2 regions of the Phytobacter palmae genome follow, and region 2 is predicted to be linked to the other one. Evidence: predicted binding sites of a transcription regulator. Region 2 holds the regulator's gene; the other holds the start of a gene.
The links. The regulator Fur, encoded in region 2, represses iron uptake genes when iron is present. The targets are predictions, from matches to a motif close to ATAATAATGAGAACNACTATCAA.
Positions count from the first base shown of each region.

Region 1: the regulator Fur is predicted to act here: its motif matches at 2,485-2,507, upstream of AAIG39_RS15265 (Nramp family divalent metal transporter).

Region 1 covers NZ_JBCIVJ010000012.1:22,599-26,586, reverse strand. The annotation lists tRNA gene AAIG39_RS15285 (tRNA-Ala) at 57-132, shown strand; tRNA gene AAIG39_RS15280 (tRNA-Ala) at 173-248, shown strand; gene AAIG39_RS15275 (hypothetical protein) at 606-857, shown strand; gene AAIG39_RS15270 (NupC/NupG family nucleoside CNT transporter) at 1,008-2,195, opposite strand; gene AAIG39_RS15265 (Nramp family divalent metal transporter) at 2,547-3,785, shown strand; gene ypeC (DUF2502 domain-containing protein YpeC) at 3,847-3,988, opposite strand, start outside.
Region 2 covers NZ_JBCIVJ010000001.1:53,158-57,145, reverse strand. The annotation lists gene chiP (chitoporin ChiP) at 1-782, shown strand, start outside; gene chiQ (ChiQ/YbfN family lipoprotein) at 800-1,135, shown strand; gene fur (ferric iron uptake transcriptional regulator) at 1,232-1,684, opposite strand; gene fldA (flavodoxin FldA) at 1,974-2,504, opposite strand; gene ybfE (LexA regulated protein) at 2,654-2,947, opposite strand; gene ybfF (esterase) at 3,079-3,852, opposite strand.

The DNA.
Region 1 (3,988 bases), on a different contig from region 2:
ACCTGGCGAGGGAATTCATATTATGCCGCCCGTCAACACGACACGCTTTACGCGATGGGGCTATAGCTCAGCTGGGAGAGCGCTTGCATGGCATGCAAGAGGTCAGCGGTTCGATCCCGCTTAGCTCCACCAAATTATCCACCCAGGTGGTTTGGTGCGTAAAGAACAATATGGGGCTATAGCTCAGCTGGGAGAGCGCTTGCATGGCATGCAAGAGGTCAGCGGTTCGATCCCGCTTAGCTCCACCAAATTTGAACCCTCGCTACGGCGGGGGTTTTTTATTTCTGTTTTGTCTCCTTATCTAAAAGCTTTTCAGGTTTAGCCAGAAATTTTGGACTTACTTTGTGCCTGTGTTCCGTTAGTTCTCACCATGCGTAATTATCAATTCAAGCAATATCGCCCGTAATACTTGTGATGATACTTTTATTTGGTCGTCACGTTATCCTGCCCATTATTATCCGTTTTGCTCTTGTTAACGCATGGCTACTCTCTGTGCCATTTAATCAGACTGTTCGCTGGAAAACAGGTATATGCTGGCATTAAGGCGTTGCGAATAAAAAAGGGTGCTGGATACGGTTTTTCATCCCGGCAGAAATAAATTCCCGATGCATATGGCGGGTCAGTGGTTCGCATTTCCGGTTCGCCTGGCGAGTTGCTTTGGTTCTGCGACAGTAGCCTGTTCTATTGTTTATATTCGCATCGCTGATTTTCACGATGAGGGTTTATTATTCGTTGAAGGTGATTGCCAGTCCGTTTTCAAAAACGCCATTGATGACTTTGGTGCTGGGTTTGCCAGATTCGCGCGCTTAAAGCGTCCGCAAGCGGATATCATCAAGATGGATGGCTACTTTATGTAGGATATCGCCCACGCCCCGCAGGAACAGCGCGCTTTGCGGTTAACTGTCAGGAGGATTGGGGATTATCAGCGGGGATGCTTGCTGGCGAAACCGCAGTCGTTAATCGCAACCAGGAAGGAATAAACCGGGGTTGCCCCCGGTTTATCTGAATTACAGTACCAGTGCCGCGATAGATGCGGACAGGACGCTCACCAGCGTTGAACCGTAAACCAGTTTCAGACCGAAGCGGGATACCACGTTACCTTGCTCTTCGTTCAGGCCTTTGATCGCGCCAGCGATAATACCGATAGAGGAGAAGTTAGCGAAGGAAACCAGGAAGACGGACAGAATACCTTCCGCGCGCGGAGACAGGCTGGATGCGATTTTTTGCAGATCCATCATGGCCACGAATTCATTGGAAACCAGTTTGGTTGCCATGATACTTCCCACCTGCAGTGCTTCTGAGGACGGTACACCCATTACCCAGGCGATCGGGTAGAAGATGTAGCCCAGAATACCCTGGAAGGAGATACCGAGGATGGCTGCAAACAGGGCGTTCAGACCAGAAATCAGCGCGATGAAACCAATAAGCATCGCCGCAACGATAATCGCGACTTTGAAGCCCGCCAGAATGTACTCACCCAGCATTTCGAAGAAACTTTGCCCTTCATGCAGGTTAGACATCTGCAGGTTTTCTTCACTCTCATCGACACGGTACGGATTGATCAGGGACAGCACGATAAAGGTGCTGAACATATTCAGAACCAGGGCCGCGACCACATATTTCGGTTGCAGCATGGTCATGTACGCACCAACGATCGACATAGATACGGTAGACATCGCGGTTGCCGCCATGGTGTACATGCGGTTACGTGACATTTTTCCGAGAATATCTTTATAAGCGATGAAGTTTTCAGACTGACCCAGAATCAAGGAGCTGACTGCGTTAAACGATTCCAGTTTGCCCATGCCGTTGATTTTGGACAGGACGGTACCGATAGCGCGAATAATAATTGGCAGTACGCGGATATGTTGCAGGATACCGATCAGCGCAGAAATAAAAACAATCGGGCAGAGCACTTTCAGGAAGAAGAATGCCAGACCTTGATCATTCATTTTGCCGAAGACGAAGTTTGTCCCTTCATTGGCAAATCCGAGCAGTTTTTCAAACATCTCGGAGAAGCCTTTCACAAAACCCAGACCCACGTCAGAGTTCAGGAAGAACCAGGCAAGCAAGACTTCGATCACGAGCAGTTGGACAACAAAGCGAAGGCGGATTTTTTTGCGGTCACTGCTTACAAGTAATGCAAGCAACGCGACAACAGCAAGCGCCAGAACAAAGTGCAGAACGCGGGACATATTTGCTCCAAATATGAGACGGGTAGAAATTTCGTGCACATTCTATGTAACAAGCGGAAAGAAAACGAGATCAAACACACAGTATATTAATGACCTGTGACCAGACTCAAAAATAGTGATCCACCATACATTTCTGTTATGTTAAGTAAAAGAGTGAAAAGTTGCATTGAAATGCTAGACTCTTAACAAGATGGTGTGATTTGTATCTCACTGTCCCTGTCTAAAAAACATCCGGCCCGTCATCGTTTCTGTCTATCGAAGAAATCAATAGAATGTACTCTAAATGAACTTGATAATCATTCTCATTTTGATGGCATGAAACATAGCAAAGGCTATATTTAGGGGCAAGAAATGAACAACAGTCGCGTTGAGAGTAGCAGTGGGCGTACAGCGCGCAAGTTAAAGCTCGCGTTAATGGGACCTGCGTTCATTGCAGCGATCGGGTATATCGATCCGGGCAACTTTGCCACTAACATCCAGGCCGGGGCCAGCTTCGGTTATCAGCTGCTTTGGGTAGTTGTCTGGGCAAACCTGATGGCTATGCTGATCCAACTGCTGTCAGCTAAATTGGGGATTGCTACGGGTAAGAATCTCGCGGAACAAATTCGCGACCATTACCCGCGTCCTTTGGTCTGGTTCTACTGGGTGCAGGCGGAAATTATCGCCATGGCCACCGATCTCGCCGAGTTTATCGGTGCCGCTATCGGTTTTAAGCTGATCCTCGGCGTGTCGCTGCTGCAAGGTGCCGTATTGACCGGGATTGCTACCTTTTTAATTCTGATGCTGCAACGTCGCGGACAGAAACCGCTGGAAAAAGTGATTGGCGGGCTGCTGCTGTTTGTTGCGGCGGCTTATATTGTTGAGCTGGTTTTCTCACGTCCTGAACTGGCACCGCTCAGTAAAGGTATCTTCATCCCAACTCTGCCGGGTACCGAAGCTGTATTCCTGGCCGCCGGTGTATTAGGCGCGACTATTATGCCGCACGTGATTTATCTTCACTCTTCATTAACCCAGTATCTGCATGAAGGAACACGCCGCGAGCGGTATTCCGCGACGAAGTGGGATGTGGGCATTGCGATGACTATCGCTGGTTTTGTTAATCTGGCGATGATGGCGACGGCGGCTGCGGCATTTCACTTCAATGGGCATACCGGCATTGCCGATTTGGATGAAGCCTATTTAACGCTTGAACCGTTGCTCAGCCATGCGGCGGCAACCGTATTTGGTCTTAGCCTGGTGGCTGCCGGACTCTCCTCCACCGTGGTAGGGACGCTGGCGGGTCAAGTGGTGATGCAGGGGTTTGTACGTTTCCATATTCCATTATGGGTACGCCGGACCATCACTATGATGCCCTCATTTGTCGTTATCCTGATGGGTCTTGATCCCACACGCATTCTGGTGATGAGCCAGGTACTGCTCAGTTTCGGCATTGCTCTGGCACTGGTGCCATTGCTGATGTTTACCAGTGATCGCGCATTAATGGGGGAACTGGTGAATACGCCGACTGTCAACCGCGTTGGCTGGCTGATTGTTATCCTGGTTGTGGCATTAAATGGCTGGCTGCTGGTGGGAACCGCCTTAGGGGTGTAAACCGGAAACGTAGTCAAAGAAAAAGGAGCGCATGCGCTCCTTTTTACTTAAAGCCTGTCTATTAACGCCAGTGACCATGGCCGTGGCCACGTCCCGGGCCGCGATGATCGTCGCGATCCCTCCAGCCTTCACGGTAACCGCGTTCGTATGCGTCACGCTTATCCCAACCACGGTGGTAGCCACGATCATGCATACGCCAGCGA
Region 2 (3,988 bases):
ATAATTTCTACCAGAACGATGGCATAAGTAAAATTGATTACGTCCACTCGCTGGGCGCATCGTACGACTTCAAAAACGACCTGCTCCTCGAAGCCGCGTTTGGTCAGGCGCAGGGCTACGTTGATCAATATTTTGCTAAAGCCAGCTATAAGTTTGACGTCGCAGGGAACCCACTCTCCACCAGTTATCAATTTTATGGCTCGCGCGACAAGGCTGATAACAACACCATTAACGATACTTACGACGGCACCGCATGGCTACAGGCGCTCACCTTTGGTTATACGGTCGGTCCGGTGGATTTACGCCTTGAGGGTACCTGGGTCAGGGCTGATGGTCGCCAGGGCTATTTCAATTCACGTATGACGCCACTGTATGGCTCTTCTAATGGTCGTCTGGATATCTGGTGGGACAACCGTTCTGACTTCAACGCCCATAACGAGAAATCCGTCTTTGTCGGTGCCATGTATGACCTGAAAGGCTGGAATATGCCTGGTTGGGCGGTTGGTGCATCGTATGTGTATGGCTGGGATGCCAAACCGTCCAATGTCTCCTCTGGCGATAAATACTACGATGCGGGCAACACCATTAAAGAGTCAGCGTACAGTCTCGACCTGCTTTACACCGTGCAGGAAGGGATGGCAAAAGGCACGTTGTTCAAGCTGCACTTCACCCAATATGATAACCATTCCAGTATCCCGAGCTGGGGTGGCGGGTATAACAACATCTTCCAGGACGAACGTGACGTGAAGTTTATCGTCATTGCGCCGCTGAATATTTTCTAATGACAGGGAGTGCCATGATGATGAAACCAATATTACTTGCCCTGCTGACGCTGGGGCTTGCCGCCTGTGTGCAACAGCCTCAGGCGCCGAGGGAAGATGTACGATTAAAAGAGGCTTACAGCGCCTGTATTAATACGGCGGAAGGATCACCGGAGAAAACCGCGGCGTGCAGAAGCGTACTGGATGTTCTGCGCAAAGAGAAAGCGCACCAGCAATTTGCGGAGGAAGAGAGTGTGCGCACGCTGGATTATCAGCGGTGCCTTGAAGCGACGCATACCGGAAACGGGCAGGCGGTGAAGACTCGCTGTGACCAGATCTGGCAGGAGATTCATAGCCATAACACGATGAATTAACCGTGTGAAAAAGCCCGCTTCGGCGGGCCTTTTGATGTTATGAACGCAGAAATAAAAAAGCCAACCCGAAGGTTGGCTATATAACGAAGTCGATTATTATTTCTCAACCGCTTCGTGCGCGTTTTCGTCAGTACGGCAGTCGCCTTCGGCGCAGTGGCCATACAGATACAGACTGTGGTTAGTCAGACGAATACCATGCCTTGACGCAATCTCACGCTGACGCGCTTCGATAGAGTCATCACTAAACTCGATCACTTTGCCGCAATCCAGGCAAATCAGGTGGTCGTGGTGATGCTGCTGGGTCAGTTCAAAGACGGACTTACCGCCTTCAAAATTATGGCGGGTCACGATCCCGGCATCGTCGAACTGGTTAAGTACACGGTACACCGTCGCCAGTCCAATCTCTTCGCCCATGTCGATCAGGCGCTTATATAAATCTTCCGCACTGACATGATGGTTCTCCGGCTCCTGAAGCACTTCCAGGATTTTTAACCGAGGAAGCGTGACTTTCAGGCCGGCCTTCTTTAATGCGGTATTGTTGTCAGTCATGCGGAATCTGTCCTGTTGCTAAACGATTCACTTCCCGTTGGGAAGCTACAAGGAATGCACCTGGGATAATGCGTCTCATTATAGAACTGCCATGCCTGAATGAAAACTGCAAGTCCTCAAGTAAAGTAAGCTTATAAAACGTGGTAGCGTCTACAAAGTCCTTTGTGATACCCGTTTTAATCAGGGGCCATTGTACAGCGCTGGAGAAAAAAGTTAAAAAATTGTAGCAATTATTTCCATCGCTTTTATCTATTAATCAGGCGCAACCAGCAGGTTGCGCCAAACATCATCAGGCATTGATGATGTCATTCAGATGAAGTTCTTCGGAAATCTGTTTCACCCATTTATCAACACGGCCAGCGGTCAGTTCAGGCTGACGGTCTTCGTCAATGGCAAGGCCAACGAAGTGGTCATCGTCTGCCAGACCTTTGGACGCTTCAAAATGGTAACCCTCGGTAGGCCAGTGGCCTACGATAGTTGCGCCGCGCGGTTCAATGATGTCACGGATAGTGCCCAATGCATCACAGAAATACTCTGCATAGTCTTCCTGATCGCCACAACCAAAAAGGGCAACCAGTTTGCCGTTAAAATCGATATCTTCCAGCGTCGGGAAAAAGTCATCCCAGTCACACTGTGCTTCACCATAATACCAGGTCGGGATGCCAAGCAGCAGGATGTCGTAACCTTCCAGATCCTCTTTGCTGCTTTTAGCAATGTCATGCACATCGGCAACATCTTTACCAAGTTGAGCCTGGATCATCTTTGCGATGTTTTCGGTATTACCGGTATCGCTGCCGAAAAAAATGCCTGTGATTGCCATGAGTAAAATAACCTCTTGAAACTTAATGATATGGTGGTGGCGATTGGCCCACGGATAAGGGCAATCATAGCAGATCAGAGAAGCACGCGGAAACTGCAATCACGCAAGACTGCACTCTGTGCAACATGAAAGTGGATTTTTGCGATAATTCAGAGGATTTCCTGGCCGTTCAGCGCGTTAAGCTGAGCCAGCAACATCTCTTCAATCAATTCGCTCCGACTCATTTCACGCGCGTCCGCCAGCGCGTTTAATGCGTCGACAGCCTCGGCGTTGAGTTTTAATTCGACGCGTTTAAGCCCACGAACCTTATCGCGTTTAAGCTGATTGCGCTTATTTACGCGCAATTGCTCGTCGCGAGAGAGCGGATTGGTTTTAGGACGTCCCGGGCGACGTTCATTCGCGAACAGATCTAATGTCGTGCGGTCCGTTTGTTCTTTAGCCATGATTTAAGAATACTACGGGAAGTACAAGCAATCGGGTCATAGCCCGGGCTGATTAGCGCGCCATCATACATCAGGGATGCGGGCACGCCAACGACCGGGCGCTTTCCGACAATCGGTCGCCGGGTTTTTAATCAGTTTGTCTTTTCAGCGAGATAACGCCGGATGGCGCGCAGCACCGCTTCCGGTTTTTCTGCATGTACCCAATGCCCGGCACCGGCAATCACATGCGCGCGTGCCTGCGGGAACTGTTGCAGCAGTTCGCTGCGATACTGTTCGCTGACATATGGCGAGTTACCGCCGGGGATAAAGAGGGCGGGGTGATCCCAGGCAGGCACTGTTTCCCAGCCCACAATATGAGGATACTGCTCCCACAACACGGGCACATTGAAGCGCCACTTACCATCGACAAACGACTTGAGCAGGAACTGAATGACCCCTTCTTCATTTATATGCTCACGCATGATGACGGCGGCCTGCTGGCGCGTAGAGGCACCAGTATCGGTTACCGCATTGATGGCGGCAAAGATCTCGTCATGACGGCGCACATGGTAATTGACCGGGGCAATATCGATAGCGACGAGCTTGTCGATGCGTTCAGGCGCCAGCGCGGTAAATGCCATCACCGCTTTCCCCCCCATGGAGTGACCAACGAAGGTCGCGCGTTCTATGCCATGAACATCAAGGGTATCAAGTAAGTCCTGCGCCATCGCCGGATAATTCATTTCGGGTGACTGTTCGGAAAGGCCATGATTTCGCATATCAACCTGAATAATATCATGGTCATTGACGAGGTCGCGGGCGAGTACGCCAAGGTTGTCCAGGCTACCAAACAGACCGTGCACTAGCACGATGGGGGAATTGTTGTGCGATTGTTGTGCAGATTGCGCTCGGGTATTCAATTTCATGGCAAAGTTCTTTTTTTCGCTCTTTCGGATTAAGGTATTATGTTGAACATTCTGCCGTCCGGCTGCAAGGTTTTGACACATTCTGACTTTGCCGCCATCCTGGTTTGACGCTATCCGCTGTTGGGATTTGACTTTA